DNA from 3 places in the Microbacterium mcarthurae genome. Region 2 is predicted to be linked to each of the others. Evidence: predicted binding sites of a transcription regulator. Region 2 holds the regulator's gene; each other region holds the start of a gene.
What was found. The regulator HrcA, encoded in region 2, represses chaperone genes, less so after heat shock. The targets are predictions, from matches to a motif close to TTNGCACTCGNNNNNNNCGAGTGCNAA.
Positions count from the first base shown of each region.

Region 1 (7,843 bases), 570 kb from region 2:
GCGATCCCGGAGACGCATCGACAGCCCCCGCTGGTCTTCGCCGTGATGCGACTCCTCGGGGCGACCGACGACACCGGGGACGCGTGGGCGGACTGGGTCGTGGCGCACGCCGACGCCATCGTCGCCGAATGCGGTCGCCGGAGCGTCCAAACGAACGAGCCGCTGCGTTGCGCGGCGCTGCTGCCGGCGCTGTCGCTCATCGACGGGCCGATCGCACTCCTCGAGATCGGCGCGAGCGCCGGACTGTGCCTCTACCCGGACCGCTACTCGTATCGCTACGTCTCGGCGGACGGGGACACGACGCGCCTCGACCCCGACGGCGGCCGCAGTCCGGTCGTCCTGGACTGCGCGGTGGACGGCGACCCGCCGCTACGACTGCCCCGGGTCGTGTGGCGGGCGGGGATCGACCTGCAGCCGCTCGACGCCCGAGACCCCGAGGACCGGGCGTGGCTCACCGGTCTGGTCTGGCCGGGGGAGGACGGGCGTCGTGAGCGCATCCAGGCCGCGCTCGACATCGCCGCCGCCGACCCTCCGCTTCTCGTGGCCGGCGACGGGGCCGGCGCTCTCCCGGCGCTCGCCGCACAGGCGCCACGCGACGCGACACTTGTCGTGACGACACCGGGGGTTCTCGCCCACGTGCCGCGGCGGCACCGCGGGGCGATCATCTCCGCCGCCCGCGCGGCCGGCCGGTGGGTGACCCTGGACGCCCCCGGCCTCCACGAGGCGTGGAAGGGGATGCCGACCCTCCGGCCCGGTGGCTTCGCCCTCGCTCTCGACGGCGACGTGCTGGCCAGCGTCGACCCGCTCGGGGCCTGGGTGGCGTGGCATCCCGGATCGGCGTCCCCCTCGCAGTAGCGTGGCGACGTGCCTCTCTCCGACCGTGACCGTGCATTCCTCGCCTTCGAGGCGGAGTGGCGGCGCCACGGCGGAGCGAAGGAGGAGGCGATCCGCGCCGAGTTCGACCTCGCGCCCGCACGGTACTACCAACTGCTGGGACGCCTTCTCGACGAGCCGGAGGCCCTTGCGCATGACCCGATGCTCGTGCGGCGGCTGCGTCGGCGGCGCGACGAGGCGGCGCAGCAGCATCGCGCGCGCCTGGGCCGCACGGCGACGCGGTGACGGGGCCGCGGAACGCCGCCCGATAGCATCGTCCAATGGCCAGATCGACCTTCCCTAGGGATCGCTTCGACGACCTGCCGGTCGAAGCGGGCCGTGTCGGCGCCCACCGGGCCGAACGTCCGCGTTCGCGGGGCTGGATCATCTTCCTCTGGGCCGCACTGGCTACCGTCGTGCTCATCATCGTGGGCATCTTCGGTGTGCTCGTGGCGTCCGGTCGCATTTCGCTCGGGTCTGATCCGTCACCGACCCCCACCGCGGTCGAAACCGCTCCGGCCGCCATCGACACGTCGTACTCGGTCGTCGTGCTCAACGGCACCGCGGATGAGGGGCTCGCCGGCAACCTGCGCGACCGCATCGTCGAGCTGGGCTGGCCCGGCGACAGCGTTCAGACCGGTGACTCGGACACGACCGATTTCGCGACGACGACCGTGTACTACCGCACCGCGGACGATGCCGAGGCCGCTCGCGGTCTCGCCGACGCGATCGGTGGTGCCGACATCGCGGAGAGCGACTTCCTGCAGCCGACGGACGATCCGGACACCGCTGACGACGAGAGCGCCGAGAAACGTCTCGTCGTCGTCATCGGTCTCGATCGCGCGGCGGGTCAGCCCACGCCCTGAGCCTCGCTGCGCCGCGTGTTTCCGTGGGGTAAAAAGTTGGATGCCGCCGTGTCAACAATGCTCTCCCGGGCCGGATCGGCGCGGGCTCGCGTGCTTACGATGACCTCGTCGTTCAGCAACAGGAGATTCGCATGACGCAGGGCACCGTCAAATGGTTCAACGCCGAGAAGGGTTACGGCTTCATCACCGTGACGGACGGCCAGGACGTCTTCGTCCACTACTCGAACATCGAGATGTCGGGGTTCCGGGTCCTTGAGGAGGGACAGGCGGTGGAGTTCACGGTCGGTTCCGGGCAGAAAGGACCGCAGGCGGAATCGGTTCGTCTGATGGCCTGATCCTCCGGCTCACGCACGCCGCGGTCCCCGTCACGGGGCCGCGGCGTCGTCGTTCCCCCTCCGCACCGGGCGGCTTGCACTCCCCAGGGTCGAGTGCCAGAATGAGTTAGCACTCGCTTTTGTCGAGTGCTAAAGACTGGTAGCCACCCGTCCGGGAGGGACGACACACTTATGGCAAAGATCATCGCTTTCGACGAAGAGGCCCGGCGCGGTCTCGAGCGCGGCCTCAACACCCTGGCCGACGCCGTCAAGGTGACCCTGGGCCCCCGCGGTCGCAACGTCGTGCTCGAGAAGAAGTGGGGCGCCCCCACGATCACGAACGACGGTGTCTCGATCGCCAAGGAGATCGAGCTCGACGACCCGTACGAGAAGATCGGCGCCGAGCTGGTCAAGGAGGTCGCGAAGAAGACCGACGACGTCGCCGGTGACGGAACGACCACCGCGACCGTCCTGGCTCAGGCGCTCGTGCGCGAGGGTCTGCGCAACGTCGCGGCCGGTGCCGACCCGATCTCGCTCAAGAAGGGCATCGAGAAGGCCGTCAAGGCCGTCACCGACGAGCTGCTCGCCTCCGCCAAGGAGGTCGAGTCGAAGGAGCAGATCGCCGCGACCGCGTCGATCTCCGCCGCTGACTCGGCCATCGGCGAGCTCATCGCCGAGGCGATCGACAAGGTCGGCAAGGAGGGCGTGGTCACCGTCGAGGAGTCCAACACCTTCGGCACCGAGCTCGAGCTCACCGAGGGTATGCGCTTCGACAAGGGCTACATCAACCCCTACTTCGTCACCGACCCCGAGCGCCAGGAAGCGGTCTTCGAAGACCCCTACATCCTGATCGCGAACCAGAAGATCTCGAACATCAAGGACCTTCTGCCCATCGTCGACAAGGTGATCCAGGAGGGCAAGGAGCTCCTCATCATCGCCGAGGACGTCGAGGGCGAGGCTCTCGCGACGCTCGTGCTCAACAAGATCCGCGGCATCTTCAAGTCGGCCGCTGTCAAGGCGCCCGGCTTCGGTGACCGTCGCAAGGCGCAGCTGCAGGACATCGCGATCCTCACCGGCGGCCAGGTCATCACCGAAGAGGTGGGCCTCAAGCTCGAGAACGCCACGGTCGACCTCCTCGGCCGCGCGCGCAAGGTCATCATCACCAAGGACGAGACCACCATCGTCGAGGGTGCGGGCGACTCCGCTCAGATCGAGGGTCGCGTGACCCAGATCCGCCGCGAGATCGAGAACACCGACAGCGACTACGACCGCGAGAAGCTCCAGGAGCGTCTCGCCAAGCTCGCCGGCGGCGTGGCCGTCATCAAGGCGGGCGCGGCCACCGAGGTCGAGCTCAAGGAGCGCAAGCACCGCATCGAAGACGCCGTCCGCAACGCGAAGGCGGCCGTCGAAGAGGGTGTCGTCGCCGGTGGTGGCGTGGCCCTCATCCAGGCCGGCAAGACGGCGTTTGCGAACCTCGAGCTCACGGGCGACGAGGCCACCGGCGCGAACATCGTCAAGGTCGCCATCGAGGCTCCGCTCAAGCAGATCGCCCTCAACGCCGGTCTCGAGCCGGGCGTCGTCGCCAACAAGGTCGCCGAGCTCGAGGTCGGCCACGGCCTCAACGCCGCGACGGGTGAGTACGGTGACCTGTTCGCGCAGGGCATCATCGACCCCGCCAAGGTGACGCGCTCCGCGCTGCAGAACGCCGCGTCGATCGCGGGCCTGTTCCTCACGACCGAGGCCGTCGTCGCCGACAAGCCCGAGAAGGCCGCGGCTGCGCCCGCCGACCCGACCGGTGGCATGGACTTCTGATCCACGCTCAGGCATGAGAAGAACGCCCCCTCCTTCGGGAGGGGGCGTTCTTCGTTCGCGCCGTCAGGAGTTCCGCGGCTCCGGCGGGGTGTCGCCGAGGCGCACATCGTCGGGGAGGCGTTCGAGCGGCTGCGTGGCGATGAGCGCGTGCTCGCTGGCATCCCGACGCTCGGCGAGAGGAAGAGACACGCGGAAGGTCGCTCCGCCGCCCGGGGTGTCGCGCACATCGACGGTGCCGTGCAACGCGTCCACGATGGATGCCACGATCGACAGGCCCAGGCCGGAACCGCCCGTCTCGCGCGTCCGCGAGGTGTCCGCTCGCCAGAAGCGCTGGAAGATCTGCTCCCGGATCTGCTCCGGCACTCCTTCTCCGTGGTCGATCACTTCGATCCACCCCATGTCGCTCTCGACGTCCACGCCCACCCGCAAGCCGATGGGGGAGTCGTCCGGGGTGAATCGGCGGGCGTTGCCGAGCAGATTCGCCACGACCTGACGGACCCGGTTCTCATCGCCCAGGACGATCGGGGCGAGGCTGGGGATCCGTCGGGGGCCCGTCGTCGTCTCCGGCGGGGCTTTGGGTGCGTTCTCGGTCTCGCCGGGGGTGGCCTCGGCCGCCGTCTCCCGCCTCCGTCGCAGCCGCGACAACGTCGCGCCCGCGATCGCCATCGCCGAGGTCGTCGGGGCGCTTCGTCGCCGATGGGGCCCCGAGGAGGCGTCGTCGGCGGCGGGGTCCTGTTCGAGCGTCATCACCGGCAGCACGATGGCCGCGCGGCTCGTGGTGTCGTCGACCGTGACCTCGCGCTGCGGGGACGTGACGCGGAGGTCGAGCGCGGCATCCCTCGCGATCGGGCGCAGATCCAGCGCCGTGATCGCCACGTCTCGCCGCTCGTCGAGGCGGGCGAGGGCGAGAAGGTCCTCCACCAACGCGCCCATGCGGATGGCTTCCTTCTCGATGCGCTCCATCGCCTGGGCGACGTCGTCATCGGAGCGGATCGCTCCCATCCGGTACAGCTCGGCATACCCGCGCATGGTGACCAGCGGTGTGCGCAGCTCATGGCTCGCGTCGCCGATGAAGCGGCGCATCTGCCGCACCGTGGCATCCCGTTGATGGAGGGCGCCGTCGATACGGGCGAGCATCGCGTTGATGGCCGCCTTGAGCCGGCCCACCTCCGTGTCGGGGACGATGTCGGTCAAGCGCTGGCTGAAGTCGCCCGCCGCGATGTCCATCGCCGTCGTCTCGACCTGACCGAGACTGCGGAACGTCAACGTGACCAACGCGCGCGTCAGCAGCGCGCTGGCGATGAGGATGAGCAGGGCCACGAAGCCGTAGATGCCGACGTACGCCGCCACGATCCGGTCGGTGGGTGCCAGCGGCTGGATGATCATCTGGGTGTAGATGCCGTTGTAGCCCGGAACCTGGAGCAGCCCGACGCGCGCCAAGAACTTCTGCCCCGAGACAGGGTCGTCCAGCTCGATGCGGCGGTCGACCTGACTGTAGGTCTGCTCGACCGAGAAGGTCTCCGGAAGCTCGGGAACCGTCCTCATCGTGGTGCCGTTGTAGAAGGCGACCCGCTGGCCGTCGGGCCCGTAGACGACGACCATCGAGCCGATCTGCGGGGCGTTGTCGACCTGCGCGAACGACAACTGCCCGTCGACATCCTCGGTGACGAAGACGCTGTTGGCGATGTTGCCCGCCGCCTGCTGTCCGAGTTGCTCGTCGAGGTTGTTGATGAGGGTCGTGCGCAGGAAGATGAGAGTGCCGACGCCCGCCGCCACGAGCCCCACGGCCAGAAGCGTGACCGTGACGCCGGTCACCTTCGTGCGGAGGCTGAGTCGACGCCACCAGTGCGTCAGAGCGTCGTCGGAATTCTCCAGGATGGATCCCCGCTCAGGCGGTCTTGCCGGACTTCAGCATGTAGCCGAAACCGCGCTTGGTCTGGATGAGCGGCTCGGAGGAGTGCGGGTCGATCTTTCGACGCAGATAAGAGATGTAGCTCTCGACGATGCCGGCATCGCCGTTGAAGTCGTACTCCCACACGTGGTCGAGGATCTGCGCCTTGGACAGGACGCGGTTCGGGTTGAGCATGAGGTAGCGCAGGAGCTTGAACTCCGTCGGGCTCAGGTCGATCGAGACGTCGCCGACGCTCACGTCGTGCGTGTCCTGATCCATCGTGAGTTCACCGGTGCGGATCACCGACTCCTCGTCCGCCTGCATCGTGCGGCGGAGGATCGCCTGGATGCGCGCGACGATCTCGTCGAGGCTGAAGGGTTTGGTGACGTAATCGTCACCGCCCGCGTTCAGGCCGGTGATCTTGTCCTCGGTTTCGTCCTTCGCGGTGAGGAACAGGATCGGGGCGGTGTAGCCGGCCCCGCGAAGCCGCTTGGTGACGCTGAATCCGTTCATGTCGGGCAGCATCACATCGAGCACGATCAGGTCGGGTTCCTCTTCGAGAACCGCGGAGATGGTCTGCGCGCCGTTGGCGACGGCCCGGACCTGGAATCCGGCGAAACGCAGGCTCGTGATGAGCAGGTCGCGGATGTTGGGTTCATCGTCGACGACGAGGATGCGCGGTGCTGTCATGCGCCCATTATCGTGACTTCGTTCAAGGAAGTGCTGGATATCGCGAGAAACGCCGAGTCCTGGTAGGGCTCACGCGGCCGCGGCACCGATTCCCTCGGCATCCAGGATCGTGTAGGCGTAGCCCTGCTCGGCGAGGAACCGCTGGCGGTTCTGCGCGAAGTCCTGGTCGACGGTGTCGCGCGCGATGAGCGTGTAGAAGCTCGCGGTGTGCCCCGATTGCTTGGGACGCAGCAGCCGACCCAGACGCTGCGCCTCTTCCTGGCGCGACCCGAACGACCCCGACACCTGGACGGCGACGGATGCCTCGGGGAGGTCGACGGAGAAATTGGCGACCTTCGACACCACGAGCAGCGAGATCTGTCCCTCGCGGAAGGCCTGGAACAGCTCCTCGCGCTCCGCGACCGGAGTGGACCCGGTGATCTTGGGGGCGTTCAGGGCCTCGGCGAGCTCATCGATCTGGTCGAGGTACTGCCCGATCACCAGCACGCGCTCACCCGGATGCCGATCGACCAGCCGCCGCACGACGTCGATCTTCGCGGGCGCTGTGGCTGCCAGCCGATAACGCTCCTCGTCGGCTGCGGCGGCGTACTCCAGCCGTTCCTCGGCGGGGAGGTCGATGCGCACCTCGTAACAGGCCGCGGGCGAGATGAAGCCCTGCGCCTCGATCTCCTTCCACGGCGCGTCGAATCGCTTGGGCCCGATCAGGCTGAACACGTCGCCTTCGCGGCCGTCCTCGCGCACGAGGGTGGCGGTCAGGCCCAGTCGGCGGCGCGCCTGAAGGTCGGCGGTGAGCTTGAACACCGGCGCGGGCAGCAGGTGCACCTCGTCGTATAGCACCAGGCCCCAGTCGAGGGCATCGAGAAGTGCGAGGTGCGCGTACTTGCCCCCGCGCTTGGCGGTGAGGATCTGGTACGTCGCGATCGTGACCGGCTTGATCTCCTTCGACTGGCCGGAGTACTCGCCGATCTCCTCCGGCGTGAGGCTCGTGCGCCGCAGGAGTTCGTCACGCCACTGACGGGCGCTGACGGTGTTCGTGACGAGGATGAGCGTCGTCGTCCGCGTCTCGGCCATCGCACCGGCGCCGACGAGCGTCTTGCCGGCGCCACACGGCAGCACGACGACGCCCGAGCCGCCCTCGGAGAAGGACTCGACCGCCTGACGCTGGTACGGCCGCAGCTGCCAACCGTCCTCGTCGAGGTCGATCGGGTGCGGCGTGCCGGGGGTGTAGCCGGCGAGATCCTCGGCGGGCCAGCCGATCTTCAGCAGCTCCTGCTTGATGTGGCCCCGCGCCCACGCGTCGACCGTGTAGCTGTCCGGCGTCGGGTGACCGATGAGAAGCGGCGAGATGCGCTTGTTGCGAGAGACCTCTCCCAGCACCGCCGGATCCGTCGAGCGCA
Region 1 covers NZ_JAROCE010000001.1:873,179-881,021, reverse strand. The annotation lists gene P5G46_RS04310 (DUF2332 domain-containing protein) at 1-855, shown strand, start outside; gene P5G46_RS04305 (DUF3263 domain-containing protein) at 865-1,119, shown strand; gene P5G46_RS04300 (LytR C-terminal domain-containing protein) at 1,155-1,739, shown strand; gene P5G46_RS04295 (cold-shock protein) at 1,871-2,074, shown strand; gene groL (chaperonin GroEL) at 2,246-3,865, shown strand; gene P5G46_RS04285 (sensor histidine kinase) at 3,929-5,680, opposite strand; gene P5G46_RS04280 (response regulator transcription factor) at 5,754-6,446, opposite strand; gene P5G46_RS04275 (DNA repair helicase XPB) at 6,516-7,843, opposite strand, start outside.
Region 1: a site for HrcA is predicted at 2,181-2,207, ahead of groL (chaperonin GroEL). Genes of this name have one in related genera too.

Region 2 (7,843 bases):
GTACCGGCGGGGCCGATGCCGAAGACGATCGTGTTCTCCTCGATGGCGTCGACGTACGCCTTCTGCCCGAGCGTCTTGGGACGGATGACTTTCCCGCGCGACGAGAGGATGGCTTCACCGAGCACCTCGGACGGGCGCGGGCCCCCATCGGAGCGGAGGATCCGACTGGAGCTGGACACGTCCGCCGGGTCCAGACCCTGACCGTTGCGCGTCATGGTGAGCAGCTCGTCGACCAGACCTTTCGCCGCGGCGACCGCCGCAGCCGCACCGGAGAGCGTGATCTCATTGCCGCGCACGTGAACGTCGACGTCGGGGTGCTCCTTCTCGACGACGCGCAGGAGGCGGTCTTGGGGCCCCAGGAGCTGGACCATGGCGACGCCGTCGGCGTACAGACGCTCGACGACGGGTTCTTCGGGGGAATCAGCCACCCGTGCTCTTTTCGTTCAGGCCGCCCGCGAGGACGTGGGCGTGTACATGGAAAACGGTCTGGCCGGCGCCGGCGCCGGTGTTGAAGACGAGACGGAAGTCACCGTCGGCGTGCTCGGTCGCGACGGAATTGGCCAACCCCACGATCTCCGTGAGCAGAGCCGGGTCGCCCGCCGCGAGCTCGACGACGTTGCGGTACTCCTGGGTCTTGGGGATCACCAGCAGATGCACCGGCGCCTGCGGCGCGATGTCGCGGATGGCGAACGCGTTCTCGGTCTCGGCGACGATCTCGGCGGGAATCTCGCCCTGGAGGATGCGCGTGAAGATCGTCGGCTCGCTCATGGCATCCAGTCTATCGACGGGGTCCGACGACGGGTCGGGCGCGCCGCGGGCGGTGCTGGCGTGCCGTGGTGGCGGAGGATCGGCTCTCGGCTCCGGCGTTCGGGCTACCAGCGCCCGGTGGCGGCCGAGATCACCGCGATCGCGGCCGCGCCGGCGGTGGACGTGCGCAGGACGGTCTCGCCCAGGCGCACGACACGCGCGCCCGCGTGCCGCAGCGCGTCGAGCTCCTCGGGGGCGATACCGCCCTCGGGGCCGACGACGAGCACGACATCGCGCTCATCGGAGGGGACGGATGCCACCTCCGTCAGCCTCTCGGCGGCCGACGGCTCGAGTACGAGCACGCGAGAGTCACCCGCGCGCGCGACCACCTCGGCCAGGCGCGCGACGCCCTCGACCTCGGGGATCCAGGGGCGGTGCGCTTGCTTCGCCGCCTCGCGCACGATCGTCCGCCAACGGGCCAAGCCTTTCTCGGCCTTGGCATCCCACCGCGACACGCTGCGCGCGGCCTGCCAGGGCACGATCACGTCGACGCCCAGCTCGGTCGCCGCCTGCACGGCGAGCTCGTCGCGATCGCCCTTCGCCAGTGCCTGCACGAGCACGATGCGCGGGGCCGGCGCCGGAACCTCGGCGCGGCCCGTCACGAGCACCGAGACCTCTTTCGGCGCCACCGCGCTCGTGCGTCCCTCGAGCCACACGCCACGCCCGTCACCGAGCGTCACCGCCTCGTCGACGCGAACGCGCCGTACCGCCGCGGCGTGATGCGCCTCGGGGCCGGTGAGCACCACGACATCGCCCGCGACAGCCGCGGTCGCGTTCTCCGTGACGAAGTGCAGAGCCACGGTCAGTGCCGGAAACGGTCGCGGAACTTGGAGAACAGGCCCTGCTGGTGCTCGGAGAGGCGCGGCCTCGGGGCCTTCGTGCGCTTGGCGAACTCCTCGATCAGCGCGCGCTCCTTGTGGTCGAGACGGGTCGGCGTGACCACGTGGACACCGACCTTGAGGTCGCCGCGCTGGCTGCCGCGCAACGGCGTGATCCCGCGTCCCTTGATGGTGAGTACGTCACCGGACTGCACCCCCGGTCGCACCTCCAGGTCGACGCTGCCGTCGAGCGACTCGATGGTGGTGGTCGTGCCGAGGATGGCATCCGGCATCGATACCTCGAGGGTGGCGAGCAGGTCGTCGCCCTCGCGGCTGAACGAATCGTGCGACTCCACCGTGATTTCGAGGTACAGGTCGCCGTTGGGTCCGCCGGCGGGACCGACCTCGCCGGAGCCGGGGAGCTGCAGTCGTAGACCGGTCTCGACACCGGCGGGGATGTCGACCGACACCGTCCGGCGTGCGCGCACCCGTCCCTGACCCTGGCACGTCCCGCAGGGGTAGGGGATGGTCGTGCCGTGCCCCTGGCAGACGCTGCAGGGCTGGCTCGTCACGACGTTGCCGAGGAGGCTGCGAACGGTGCGCTGGACGTGACCCGAGCCGTGGCAGATGTCGCACGTGACCTCGGTCGTCCCGGGCTGCGTGCACGCGCCCTGGCACGTCTCGCATAGCACCGCCGTGTCGACCTCCAGGTCGCGGTGGACGCCGAAGACGACGTCGCCGAGGCTCAGGGTCACCCGCACGAGGGCGTCCTGGCCGCGCTCGCGCCGCGAGCGGGGACGCGGTCCGCGTGCGCCGCCGCCCTGCGCACCGCCGAAGAACGTCTCGAAGATGTCGCTGAACCCGCCGAACCCGGCGGCGCCCCCGCCGCCGAACGGGTTCTGGTCACCGCCCATGTCGTAGCGACGGCGCTGCTCGGGGTCGCTGAGCACGTCGTACGCGTGGGTGACGAGCTTGAATCGCTCGGATGCATCCTCGCCCGGGTTCACATCTGGGTGCAGCTCACGGGCGAGCCGACGGTACGCCTTCTTGATGTCGTCGGCGCTGGCGTCGCGTGCGACGCCGAGGACCTCGTAGTGGTCAGCCACAATCGCCTTCCTGCCCGCTCGCGCGGGGTCGATCTCTGCGTGGGGTGTTCGTCAACGAGCGCTGTCGTCGTCTTCGAGCATCCGGGTCAGGTAATGCGCGACGGCGCGGACCGCCGCGAGGTTGGAGGAATAGTCCATGCGGGTCGGACCGAGCAGACCCACGCGGGCTCCGCCGGCCGTGCCGTCGTACCGGCTCGCGAGGACGGATGCCTCGACCAGACCGAAGGGCTCGTTCTCGCGGCCGATGCTGGCCGAGAGGCCCTGCTCGTCGGCGACCATCTCGCTCATGAGGCGCAGGAGCGTCACTTGCTCCTCGATGGCCTCCAGCAGCGGGTAGATGCTGCCGCGGAAATCGGATTCGCGCTTGGCGAGCGTGGCAGCGCCGGCCATGACCAGACGGTCCTGGCGGAACTCCTCGAGTTCTTCGCCGACGACGCGGAGCACCGCGTCCGCGATCGCATCGAGCACCATGCCCGGCCGCGGGGGTTCGCTCGTCGCGGAGGCGACGGTCTGCGCGCAGTCGGCGACGCTGCGCCCCACCAGGAGGGCTCCGACACGGGCCCGGAGCTGGACGATGTCACTCTCGGTCGGCTCGGCCGGGACGAGCGCGATGCGCTGGGAGACCCGGCCGGTGTCGGTGACGAGGATGACGAGCACGCGCGGGCCACCGAGGGCGACGAGTTCGACGTGCGAGAGGTTCGCGCGGGAGAAGGAGGGGTACTGGACGATCGCGACCTGGCCGGTCAGCTGCGTGAGCGCGCGGACGGTACGGGCGAGGAGGTCGTCGAGGTCGCCGGCTTCGTCGAGGAACGACGTGATCGCGCTGCGCTGCGCGGTCGACAGAGGACGGAGCTCGGCGAGGTGGTCGACGAAAACGCGGTACCCCTTGTCGGTGGGAACGCGTCCGGACGACGTGTGCGGCGCGACAATGAGGTCTTCGTCCTCCAGCTGGGCCATGTCGTTGCGGATGGTCGCCGCCGAGACACCGAAAGCGTGCCGCTCGACGATCGCCTTGCTGCCGACGGGCTCACGCGTGTCGACGTAGTCCTGCACGATCGCGCGGAGCACCTGCAAGCCGCGTTCGGACACCATGGCCGGCTCCCTCCTTCTGGCACTCCGATCACCTGAGTGCCAATTCTAGGGCACGCGCCCGAAACGGAGCCGGAACGGCGCTCAGACCGTGAGTGCCCGCACGACGGCATCGGCGAGCAACCGGCCCCGACGCGTCAGCACGATGCGCCCGCGGACGGCATCCGGTCCTTCGACGAGTCCATCCGCGATAAGAGAGGCCACGGCCTTGCGGCCCTCGCCGAGGAGCTCCGACACCGGCAGGCCTTCGCGAATGCGGCTGCGCAACAGCACGGACTCCAGACGCCGGGCGGTGTCGTCGGGTCGCTCCCGCGCGGCGGCGGGCGACTCCCCCGCCGCCAGCCGCTGCGCGTAGGCGGCCGGGTGCTTCACGTTCCACCACCGGAGTCCGGCGACGTGGCTGTGTGCTCCGGGACCGAATCCCCACCAGTCCGTCCCCCGCCAGTAGGCGAGGTTGTGCCGGGACCGGTGCGCCGTGTCCGTGGCCCAGTTCGACACTTCGTACCAGTCGTACCCCGCGCCGCTCAGCAGGTCGTCGGCCAGCTCGTACATGTCGGCCTGCAGGTCGTCGTCCGGCATCGCCACGCTCCCCGAGCGGATCTGGCGCGCGAGCTTCGTGCCGTCCTCGACGATGAGCGCGTAGGCGGAGACGTGGTCGGGCCGCAGGGCGGTCGCCGTCTCGAGCGAGGCGCGCCAGTCGTCGAGCGACTCCCCCGGGGCGCCGTAGATGAGGTCGAGCGAGACGTCGAGCCCCGCCCGGCGCGCAGCGGCCACCGCGGTGGCCACGTTGCGCGGATCGTGGGTGCGGTCGAGCACGGCGAGCACGTGCGGCTGCGCGGACTGCATGCCGATCGACAGCCGCGTGACGCCGGCCTCCGCCAGAGTCTCGGCGACACGGTCGTCGACGGTGTCGGGGTTCGCCTCCACGGTGACCTCGGCTCCCTCGGCGATCCCGAACTCCCCGCGCACCGCGTCGAGCATGCGCGCGAGGTCGCCCGGAGGCAGCAGCGTCGGGGTGCCTCCGCCGAAGAACACCGTGGATGCCGCGCGCCGGGTGCCCGCGGCATCCATGACCCCGCTCGCCAGGCGCACCTCGGCGGCGAGCGTGTCGGCGAAGTCCTCCTGTCGCGCACCCCGCAACTCGCTCGAGGTGTACGTGTTGAAGTCGCAGTAGCCGCAGCGGACTCGGCAGAACGGCACGTGCAGGTACACGCCGAAGTCGGCCGTCGGGTCGAGCGGGAGATCGTCGGGCAGCCGCCCGTCGGGCGGGGCCGGGTCGCCGAGCGGAAGTGGCCCGCCCATCAGGACGTGTACAGCGGCGAGATCGCGCGCAGATACCGCTGGAACAGAGCGCGTCGGCGCCGGCGAACGCGACTGGCGAACACGCGGTACGACGGCGCGGTCGGGCGGTCGAAGGCGCGGACGACGAACCAGACCTCATCGTTGTCGCGCCATTCGAGAGCGAAGAGCTCCTCGCCGCTCACGATCGAGTGACCGACCGTGCCGAGGATGTATCCCACCCGCCGCGGCTCCTCGAACACCGAGATGACCCGCAGATGGGCGTCCGCGCGATGGCCGTCGACCTTGCCGTGCAGCCGCACGCTCGTGCCGGGGCTGACGAACGGTGTGCCGTCGGTGGCGAAGCGCTGCTCGGACTCGACGCGGCTCGGTGCGATCGGGGCGCCCTCGGCGTCGAACGCCACACCGGAGTACCCGCCGTCGGTGGCCGGCCGCACGTCCGTGATGCTCAGTTCTTCCGACCGCAACGGCGCCCACGACAGCAGCAGTTCGCTCGCCGCCGTGAAGCGCTCCTCGCCGCTGCCGATGCGCCAGGAGTCCTCGGCGGGAAGCGAGTGCTCGGGCGGGTACTGCATGAGGTCGTGCGCCTGGGTGGCGCCGACCGCGGCGTAGTCGACCGTGTCGTCGGTGAAGTTCTGCCGGCGCATGATCTTCAGTCTCCTAGGTCGAGGATGAGAGGACGGTGGGCGTGGTTACTTCTTGCCCTCGACGTCGCCGGACAGGGCGGCGATGAACGCCTCCTGCGGCACCTCGACGCGGCCGACCATCTTCATGCGCTTCTTGCCCTCTTTCTGCTTCTCGAGGAGCTTGCGCTTACGCGTGATGTCACCGCCGTAGCACTTGGCCAGGACGTCCTTGCGGATCGCGCGGATGTTCTCGCGCGCGATGATCCGCGCGCCGATCGCCGCCTGGATGGGAACCTCGAACTGCTGACGCGGGATGAGCTTGCGCAGTCGCTCGGTCATCATCGTGCCGTAGCTGTACGCCTTCTCGCGGTGGACAATCGAGCTGAAGGCATCCACCTTCTCGCCCTGGAGCAGGATGTCGACCTTCACCAGGTCGGCGGTCTGCTGACCGGCCGGTTCGTAGTCGAGGCTCGCGTACCCCTGCGTGCGGCTCTTGAGGTGGTCGAAGAAGTCGAACACGATCTCGCCGAGCGGCATGTTGTAGCGCAGTTCGACCCGATCTTCGCTGAGGTAGTCCATGCCGAGCAGCGTGCCGCGGCGCGACTGGCACAGCTCCATGACGGTGCCGACGTAATCCTTCGGAAGCAGGATGCCGACCTTGACGATGGGCTCGGACACTTCGGCGACCCGGCCGTCGGGGTATTCGCTCGGGTTAGTGACCGAGACGGTCTCACCGGTGTCGGTCGTGACCTCGTAGGTCACCGACGGCGCGGTGGTGATGAGGTCGAGACCGAACTCGCGCGACAGGCGCTCGGTGATGATCTCGAGGTGCAGCAGGCCGAGGAACCCGCAGCGGAAGCCGAAGCCCAGCGCCACCGAGGTCTCGGGCTCGTACTGCAGCGAGGCATCCGAGAGCTTCAGCTTGTCGAGCGCTTCGCGCAGCTCGGCGTAGTCGCTGCCGTCGATCGGGTAGATGCCCGAGAAGACCATCGGCTTCGGGTCGGTGTACCCCGCCAGGGCCTCGCTCGCGGGCTTGCGGTGGTTCGTGATCGTGTCGCCGACCTTGGACTGCCGCACGTCCTTCACGCCGGTGATGAGGTAGCCGACCTCGCCGACGCCGAGACCCTTGGTCGGCACGGGTTCGGGGCTCGACACACCGATCTCGAGCAGCTCGTGCGTCGCGGTAGTCGACATCATCTGGATGCGCTCGCGCGGCGAGAGCGCACCGTCGACCATGCGGACGTAGGTCACCACGCCGCGGTAGGCGTCGTACACCGAGTCGAAGATCATGGCGCGCGCCGGCGCGTCGGCCTGTCCGACGGGCGCGGGGATCTGCTCGACGATGCGGTCGAGCAGGGCTTCGACGCCCATGCCCGTCTTGCCGCTCACGCGCAGCACGTCTTCGGGCTTCCCGCCGATGAGACCGGCGAGCTCGGCCGCGTACTTGTCGGGGTCGGCCGCGGGCAGGTCGATCTTGTTCAGCACCGGGATGATCTGCAGATCGTTCTCGAGCGCAAGGTACAGGTTCGCCAGCGTCTGGGCCTCGATGCCCTGCGCCGCGTCGACGAGCAGGATGGCGCCCTCGCATGCGGCGAGGGAACGGCTGACCTCGTACGTGAAGTCGACGTGACCGGGCGTGTCGATCATGTTGAGCGCGAACGTCTCGCCCGAGGCCGCCCACGGCATGCGCACGGCCTGCGACTTGATCGTGATGCCGCGCTCGCGCTCGATGTCCATACGGTCGAGGTACTGCGCGCGCATGTCACGGTCGGCGACCACGCCGGTGATCTGCAGCATGCGGTCGGCCAACGTCGACTTGCCGTGGTCGATGTGGGCGATGATGCAGAAGTTGCGGATCTGCGCCGGCGGGGTGGCGGACGGCTCGAGGGGCTTCAGGGCGCGCGGTGACATGTTCCGTCGATTCTACGGGCGCGCGCCCACTTCGCCGCGCCGGGGTCCCGGCATCCGGAGCTTTCGTACGCTGGATGCCATGACGGTCCAGGTCGTGCTCGTGCACGGCATCCGCACGTCGGCGAGCATGTGGCGAGCGCAGGTGGAGCACCTGCGCGGTCGCGGCAACCCGGTGACCGCGGTGGAC
Region 2 covers NZ_JAROCE010000001.1:308,135-315,977, forward strand. The annotation lists gene P5G46_RS01490 (PhoH family protein) at 1-371, opposite strand, end outside; gene P5G46_RS01495 (HIT domain-containing protein) at 421-768, opposite strand; gene P5G46_RS01500 (16S rRNA (uracil(1498)-N(3))-methyltransferase) at 873-1,607, opposite strand; gene dnaJ (molecular chaperone DnaJ) at 1,610-2,731, opposite strand; gene hrcA (heat-inducible transcriptional repressor HrcA) at 2,783-3,823, opposite strand; gene hemW (radical SAM family heme chaperone HemW) at 3,905-5,122, opposite strand; gene P5G46_RS01520 (DUF1990 domain-containing protein) at 5,122-5,766, opposite strand; gene lepA (translation elongation factor 4) at 5,812-7,656, opposite strand; gene P5G46_RS01530 (alpha/beta fold hydrolase) at 7,736-7,843, shown strand, end outside.

Region 3 (7,843 bases), 740 kb from region 2:
GGCGGGGGCGTGGGCTTTTCGGCGGTGTAGGCCATGATTGCGACTCCTCTCAGGTGGTCGGCGGGAGGACGGCGGCCTTCACGAGACCGTCGATCTTCGCCGAGACCATGTGGTAGCCCTCGGCGATGTGCTCGAGGGGGATGCGGTGGGTGATGAGTTCGCGGGGCGAGACGTGCCCCGCACGGATGTGCTCGAGCAGACGCGGCCACTGCCGGGCGACCGGCGCCTGGTTCGTGTGGATGGTCAGGCCCTTGTTCATCGCGTCGCCGAACTTCACGGCGCTGAACAACGGGCCGTAGGCGCCCATGACCGAGACGGTGCCGCCCTTGCGGACGGAGTCGATCGCCCAGTTCAGAGCGACGGGCGAACCGGCCTGCAGCTTGAGCTTCGCCCCGGTGAGGTGCTGCAGGAAGTGTCCGTCGGCCTCGGCTCCGACCGCGTCGATCACGACGTCGGCGCCGAGCCAGTCGGTCTGCTTCTTCAGCTCGACCACGATGTCGCGGTGCTCTCGGTAGTCGAGGGTCTCAGCCAGCGCGAACGATCGGGCCGCCTCGAGGCGCGCGTCGATCTGGTCGACGACGATCACGCGCCCCGCGCCCATGAGCCACGACGACCGGGCGGCGGCAAGACCCACGGGCCCCGCCCCGAACACCACGACGGTGTCGCCCTCGACGATGTCGCCGAGCTGCGCGCCGAAGTAGCCGGTCGAGAAGGCGTCGGTGAGCAGGAGCCCGTCCTCGTCGTGCAACCATTCGGGGATGACTCGCGGCCCGACGTCGGCGAACGGCACGCGCACCATCTCGGCCTGACCGCCGTCGAAGCCACCGGCGGTGTGCGAATAGCCGTAGATGCCGCCGACCGCGGTGGCGTTCGCGTTGACGTTGTGGCAGTTGCTCAGAAGCCCCCGCGCGCAGAAGAAGCACGTTCCGCACGCGATGTTGAAGGGCACCATGACGCGGTCGCCCACCGAGAGATTCTGCACCGACGAACCCACGTCCACCACGCTGCCGATGAACTCGTGCCCGAAGGTGTGCCCGACACGGGTGTCGGGGATCAGGCCGTGGTACAGGTGCAGGTCCGACCCGCAGATCGCGGCCCGCTCGACGCGGACGATCGCGTCGTTCGGATGCTCGATACGTGGATCGGGCTTGTTCTCGACGCGCACCTTGTACGGTCCGCGGTAGGTCATCGCTCTCATGCGTGCTCTCATTTCGTGGGTCGGGGGGTCTTGTCAACGGGCTCGGCCCGCGGCATCCGGTCGTCGCGCGCGGTGGTCTCAGTGGGGGCCCGTCGCGCGCGCGTTGAGCACGGCGTGCTCGACCCCGCCGGTCCACGGGTCGCCGTGCCCGGGGAGGAGCGTGCCGGCTCCCGTCGGGGTCAGCGCGGCGAGCACCGAGAGCGCGGCCGCACTGTCAGCCGTGGCGGCGCGGGCGACGATCTGCGGCCCTGCCCGGCCGGTGTACGGGTCAAAGGTGACGAGCGCGTCGCCGGTGAAGAGCAGATCTCGGTCGGGCAGGTGGAACGCCATGTGGCCGTACGTGTGACCCGGCGTGGGGATGGGGACGAGACCGCCCAGCAGGGGTGCCCCGGGGCGGATGTCGCCGAGCGCCTCGGCGCCGCGGACGGACAGCGCACCCGCACGGGCCATCCGGGCCAAGACAGGGATGCCGCCAGGGTGGCGCAGCGGGTACAGCGCGCGCGAGGCCTCGCGATCGTACCGGTAGGGATGCCGCACGAGGGGGACGTCGGCCTCGTTGACGTGGATCGGCACGTGGTGCACCCGTTGCAGACGGTCGACCGTGCCGACGTGGTCGAAGTGGCCGTGCGAGAGGACGACCGACACGAGGTCGTCGGGGCCGCTGCGGTGAGCGGCCAACGCCGCCACGAGGTACGGCCAGCTGCGCGGCAGCCCCGCGTCGATGAGCACGAGGCCGTCGTCGGTGTCGACGAGGAAACTGTTGGTGAGGGCGCGCGTGATCATGAGCACGCCGTCGGCAACCTCTCTCACGCCGTCGGGCGTGCGCCCGAGTTCCGTGTGTGTACTCGACATGCCGCACACCCTCCGCGCGGAGGCCACCGGCCGCACACGGGGTTGCGGGGGCGCCGACGTGCTGTTATCTCGTCACCGCCCGTGGCATCCGCTCGCCGGCATCCCCACCGTCAACCCCCTCCGATCTCGCCCCGCCGCCGCCTACTGTCGCGGCACACGTGACGAGCCACCGGGGCTGCGCGCGAAGGGGGCAGCATGGTTCGGGTCGTCGTCATCACCGGGGGATCCCGAGGGATCGGGCGCGCGGCCGCGCTGCGCTTTGCTCGCCGCGATACCCGTCTCGTGCTCGTCGCGCGCGACGAGGTCGCCCTCGCCTCCGCCGCCGAGGCCTGCCGCCGTCGCGGTGCCGAGGTGCTCACCCTCGCCATCGACCTCGCGACCCCCGAGGGCCCGGCCCGGGCGACGGACGCCGCGATCGTCCGCTTCGGTCGCATCGATGTGTGGGTGGCTGCGGCATCCGTCTTCTCGTACGGGTCGGTCGAAGACACACCGGATGCCGTGCGCGACCGGGTCGTCGAGACGAACCTCGTCGGCCACATGCGCGCGGCCCGCGCCGTGCTCCCCCACTTCCGGGCGCGCGGCGGCGGCACCATCGTCTTCGTCGGCTCGCTGTACTCCCAGGTCGCGGGCCCGTACGTCTCGTCGTACGTGGCGGCGAAGCACGGTCTGCTGGGCTTCGCGCGGTCGCTGCGCCAGGAGATGCTCGCGCACCGCGGCATCCGCGTGAGGGTCGTGCTGCCGGCGAGCATCGACACGCCGATCTACCAACGCGCCGCGAACTACACCGGTCGCACACCGTTCCCCCTGCCCCCCGTGGTCTCGGCGGACCGCGTCGCACGCGCGATCGTGCGCGTCACACGCGGGCGGCGGCTCGAGGTCGGCGTGGGCGCGGCGCAGTTCGTGACCCGCCCGCTGCAGGCGATCGCTCCGCGCGTGTACGACCGATTCATCCGCGCACTGCAACGCACCCTCGGCCTTCGCCGAAGGCCCGCCGCCCCGACTCCGGGCGCGGTGCTCGCGCCACAGCATGACCCGGGCGCGGTGAGTGGCAGCTGGCCCCGGGTTCCCGTCCGCCGCCCGCGCTGACGAACCCCGGATGCCAGGGCACCCGGGGTTACGTCAGCTCAGGACGTCTCGAAGCCCTCGCGCTGGGTGTTCTCGTCGGCGACGCGCACGCCCCAGCGGTACGACAGCTTGCCGCCGAGCCACCCCGAGACGGACAGTCCGGCGGCGGCGATCAGACTGAGCGCCAGCGCCACGCCCGGAACGCGACCGAGATCGAGCATGCGCACGAACAGGCCGATCGAGAACAGCACCATCGCGGTGACGTTCAGGGTCAGGTGCACCAGGGCCGTCCGATGCGCGGGTGTGCCCTTCGGAATGCGGGACAAGTCCAGAAGGCCGAGCACCGAGGCTCCCACCGCCCCGCCCAATCCGATCGCGATGAGCCACCGCGACCCCGTCGCAAAGGACCGCGGGTCATCGGCGGCGACACCGAGCAGGTCGAACACGAGGCTCGACGACCACGCGCCGATCGGAATCGTCACGGCCACCGGGTGGAAGGGGTGTCCGTACGGTCCTGCCACGATCGTGCGCGGCACCTTCGCGGCCCGCATCGCGGGGAAGCTCGCTCCGCTGCGCGGTGCCGCGGCCATCGAGGGCCCCGGCACCGCGGCATCCGCCCCGCTCATTCCTTGTGCAGCGCGTCCTGCGCGCGGCCGGCGAGCTTCTCCACGGTGTTGGGGAGCTCGGTGGTGCCGTAGAACCGCACATCGGGGTGCGTGGGCGGCGGCATCGGCACGCCGGGTTCGGGAGACGCGAGGTAGGTGAACTCGCCCTTTCCGTCGGGCGTCGGTCCCGACGCCCAGCGCCCCTCGGCGGCCGCAGCCCCGTCGGAGAAGTTGATGTACTGGTACGACACGTCCCGATCCTCCTTCTCGAGCGGGAAATTGCTCGGCACGGGGAGGCTCTCGTACCCCTCCTCCTGCAGCTCGGCCGCAGCAGCCGCCCACTGGTTCTGGTGCATGGTGTCGCGGGCGAGGAGGAAGGCGAGCAGATCCTTGACGCCGTGGTCGTCGGTCTGGTGGTAGAGACGCGCGACCTGCACGCGCCCCTGCATCTCGGCGTTGGCATTGGCGGTGAAGTCCGCGAGCAGGTTGCCGCTGGCCGTGATGAAGCTGCCCTGCCACGGGTTGCCGTTGGAGTCGACCGGACGCGCACCCGCTCCCGCGACGATGCCGTGCTGGATGTCGGTGCCACCGATCACCGCGGCCACCGTGGGGTCGTCCTGCACGGCTTCCTCGGTGATGCCGAGCGGCGATTTCTCGAGCAGCTGCGCGATCATGATCGCGAGCATCTCGACGTGCCCCATCTCCTCCGCACCGATCCCGAACACGAGGTCGCGGTACTTGCCGGGCATGTGCATGTTCCACGCCTGGAACTGGTACTGCATCGCGACGGAGATCTCGCCGTACTGTCCGCCGAGCACCTCCTGAAGCTTGCGCGCGTAGACCGCGTCCGGCTTGTCGGGGGTGGCCTTGTGCTGGAGTTCTTGCCGGTGGAAGTACATCGCTCTCCTTCGTCGTCTCCGGATGCCGTCCAGGGGCCGCAGCATCCGGGGCCTACGACACCGCGGCGCGCGGGGGTCCGGCACGGGGGTTGCGGCGGCGGGCCGACGGGAGCACAATCGCGCGACGAACTCTTGGCACTCTCCCCACGAGAGTGCTAATCTGATCCCAAGTTGAGTCACACAGACTCAACCTACGACCACCTCCGGATCCGGCATCCGGACCGATCGAAAAGGAGAAACGACCATGGCCGCTTACGACCCGTTCCGCGACCTCGACCGCCTCGCGTCGACGCTCCTCGACGCCCGACGCGGAGGACCCCGCCGCATGCCGATGGACCTCTATCGCGACGGCGATCACTACGTGCTTTCCGCTGATCTCCCGGGCGTGGATCCCGGCTCGGTCGACATCGATGTCGACGGTCAGCTGCTCACGATCCGGGCCGAGCGGACGCTCGCCGCCGGGGAAGGCGTGAAATGGATCACGCGCGAGCGCGAGACCGCCTCGTTCGTTCGCCAGCTGAACCTCGGTCAGGGGATCGACACGGATCGAATCAGCGCGTCGTACCGCAACGGCGTGCTGTCCGTGACGATTCCGGTGAGCGAGAAGGCCAAGCCGCGCCGTATCGCGGTGTCCACCGACGACTCCGACGACGTGATCGCCGCGCACGAGAGCGCTCCGCACCCGATCGAGCAGTGAGCACGAACGACGAGGGGGCACCCGACGCCGGTGGCCCCCTCGTCGCGTGCGCGTCGTTGTCAAGGGTCTCGGTGATCGCTCCCCTCGCCGCCAGAGTGCGGGGGTGTCCGTCACCTCCTCCTCCCCCGTTCTCTCCGACGCGGAAGGGGCGGACGATTCACCGCCCTTCTCCCCTCGCGGCCCGGTGAGCGCCGCGATCCTCCCGCACCTGTGCGGCGGCACGCCGACGGCCCACACCGCCCTCGCCGACGCCGCTGTGGAGGCCTCGCCCGACGTCGCCGCCGACGACGATCTGCAGCTCGCCCTCTTCGCGCTCTACGCCTCGGCCTACGGATCGATCCCCGCGTTCGCGCCCGATCTCGAATGGGACCCGTCGCTCATCGCGACCCGTCGCGTCATCGAGCGAGCCTTCGAAGCGACACTCCGCGATCGCGTGGCCGTCCCCGAGACGCCGGTGACGACGGCGGACGCCGTAGCCCGCTGCCTCTTCGCCCTGACCGCCGCCGACACCGGCCCGAGCCTCTCGCGCTACCTCGCGAAAAAAGCCACCCTCGACCAGGCGCACGAGCTCCTCGTGCATCGCACGGTCTACACCCTGCGCGAAGCCGACCCCCATTCGTGGGCCATCCCACGGCTGACGGGGCGCCCCAAGGCGGCGCTCGTGGAGATCCAGTCCGACGAGTACGGCGGCGGCAATCCGGAGCGCGTGCACGCCGAAATGTTCGCGCGCGCGGTCCGCGGCGCCGGACTCTCCGACGCCTACGGGGCCTACATCGACGACGTTCCCGCCGTCACCCTCGCCTCCCACAACACGATGTCGATGTTCGGGCTCAATCGCCGTCTGCTGGGGGCGATCGTCGGTCATCTCGCGGCGTTCGAGATGACGTCGTCGATCCCCAATCGCCTCTACGCCGAAGGGTTGCGGCGCCTCGGTTTCGGCGATGACGTGTGCGCGTACTTCGACGAGCACGTCGAAGCCGACGCGGTGCACGAGCAGATCGCCGCGCGCGACCTGGCCGGCGCACTCGCGGAGGATCGCCCCGACCTGCTCCCCGACATCCTCTTCGGCGCCGCCGCGTGCCTCGACGTCGATGGCAGGGTCGGCCGTCATCTGCTCGACGCGTGGTCGCGCGGGGAGTCGTCCCTGCGGCCCGAAGAGGGTCGATGATGGCGGATCCGGCTCGCATCACCGCCTATCCCGACGGCCCGTTCCTCGTGCGCGGAGAGGTCGACCTCCGCGACGCCGCGGACCGGCCCATCCCCAAGAACCGTCGCACGGTCGCGCTGTGCCGGTGCGGCCTGTCCACGATCAAGCCCTTCTGCGACGGGACGCACAAGGCCGCGGGATTCCGCACGGACGACTGATGCGCCTCGCGGCGGAGTACGTCCTGCCGCTTCGGTGGAGCGACGACGACGCGATCGGCGACCTCACGGACTACCTCGGCGAACTGGCGGGCTGGATCGACGTCACGGTGGTGGACGGGTCCGACGCGCCGCTCTTCGCCGCCCATGCCCGCGCCTTTCCGGGACTCGTCCGACACGTGCGCCCCGCCCTCGCGCACGGCGCCAATGGCAAGGTGCGCGGCGTCCTGACGGGTGTGGCCGTGGCCCGGCACGAGCGGATCGTCCTCGCCGACGACGACGTCCGCTACGACCGGGCGGGCCTGGATGCCGTGGTGTCGGCACTCGCGGATGCGGACCTGGTCGCTCCGCAGAACGTGTTCGATCCGCTGCCCTGGCACGCGCGATGGGACACCGGCCGCACGCTGCTCAACCGCGCTTTCCACCGCGATTACTCGGGCACGTACGGCATCCGGCGCTCCGTGCTGGAACGCACGGGCGGGTACGACCCCGATTGCTTGTTCGAGAACCTCGAGCTCGAACGCACCGTCCGCGCCGCCGGGGGCGTCGTGCGGCTTCGCCGTGACGTGTTCGTCGTGCGGCGCCCGCCCACGCTGTCGCACTTCCTCGGACAACGGGTGCGGCAGGCGTACGACAGTCTCGCGCAGCCACCTCGTCTGCTCCTCGAGCTGACCCTGCTCCCGACCATCGTGGCCCTGCGCCGCCGACGCGGGGTTCTTCTGCTGATCGCGCTCGGCGTCGTGGCCGCGGCGGAGGGCGGGCGCCGACGCGCGGGCGGTCGGGGCGTCTTCCGCCCCTCCGCGGCCCTGTGGGCGCCGGTGTGGGCGATCGAGCGGTCGGTGACGAGCTGGATCGCCGTCGGCGCGCGCGTACGGGGAGGGGTGCGTTACGCCGGAACGCGTGTCGCGCGCGCGGCGACGCCGCTGCGCGTCCTCCGCCGCCGCCACTCCCCCGGCGGCCTGTCCCGGAACGCAGGGCCGGTCAAGAGCGGGATCGCGGCGGACGGCGGCTAGATCGCACTCAGAGGTCTTCGGGGGCGAGGTCGCCCTGACCTTCTTCGCCCAGCTCCACGACGCCGGGGTCCTCCCCCTGCGAGTCCGTCCCCGTGGACTCGGGGTGGACATCCGCGAGGGGGATGTCGCTGTCGTCGGCGGGGATCTCCGCC
Region 3 covers NZ_JAROCE010000001.1:1,049,314-1,057,156, forward strand. The annotation lists gene P5G46_RS05080 (hypothetical protein) at 1-35, opposite strand, end outside; gene P5G46_RS05085 (zinc-dependent alcohol dehydrogenase) at 50-1,198, opposite strand; gene P5G46_RS05090 (MBL fold metallo-hydrolase) at 1,277-2,050, opposite strand; gene P5G46_RS05095 (SDR family NAD(P)-dependent oxidoreductase) at 2,246-3,136, shown strand; gene P5G46_RS05100 (DUF2231 domain-containing protein) at 3,175-3,720, opposite strand; gene P5G46_RS05105 (manganese catalase) at 3,738-4,619, opposite strand; gene P5G46_RS05110 (Hsp20/alpha crystallin family protein) at 4,864-5,316, shown strand; gene P5G46_RS05115 (iron-containing redox enzyme family protein) at 5,420-6,484, shown strand; gene P5G46_RS05120 (CDGSH iron-sulfur domain-containing protein) at 6,484-6,681, shown strand; gene P5G46_RS05125 (glycosyltransferase family 2 protein) at 6,681-7,691, shown strand; gene P5G46_RS05130 (sugar ABC transporter ATPase) at 7,699-7,843, opposite strand, start outside.
Region 3: a site for HrcA is predicted at 4,752-4,778, ahead of P5G46_RS05110 (Hsp20/alpha crystallin family protein). Genes of this name have one in related genera too.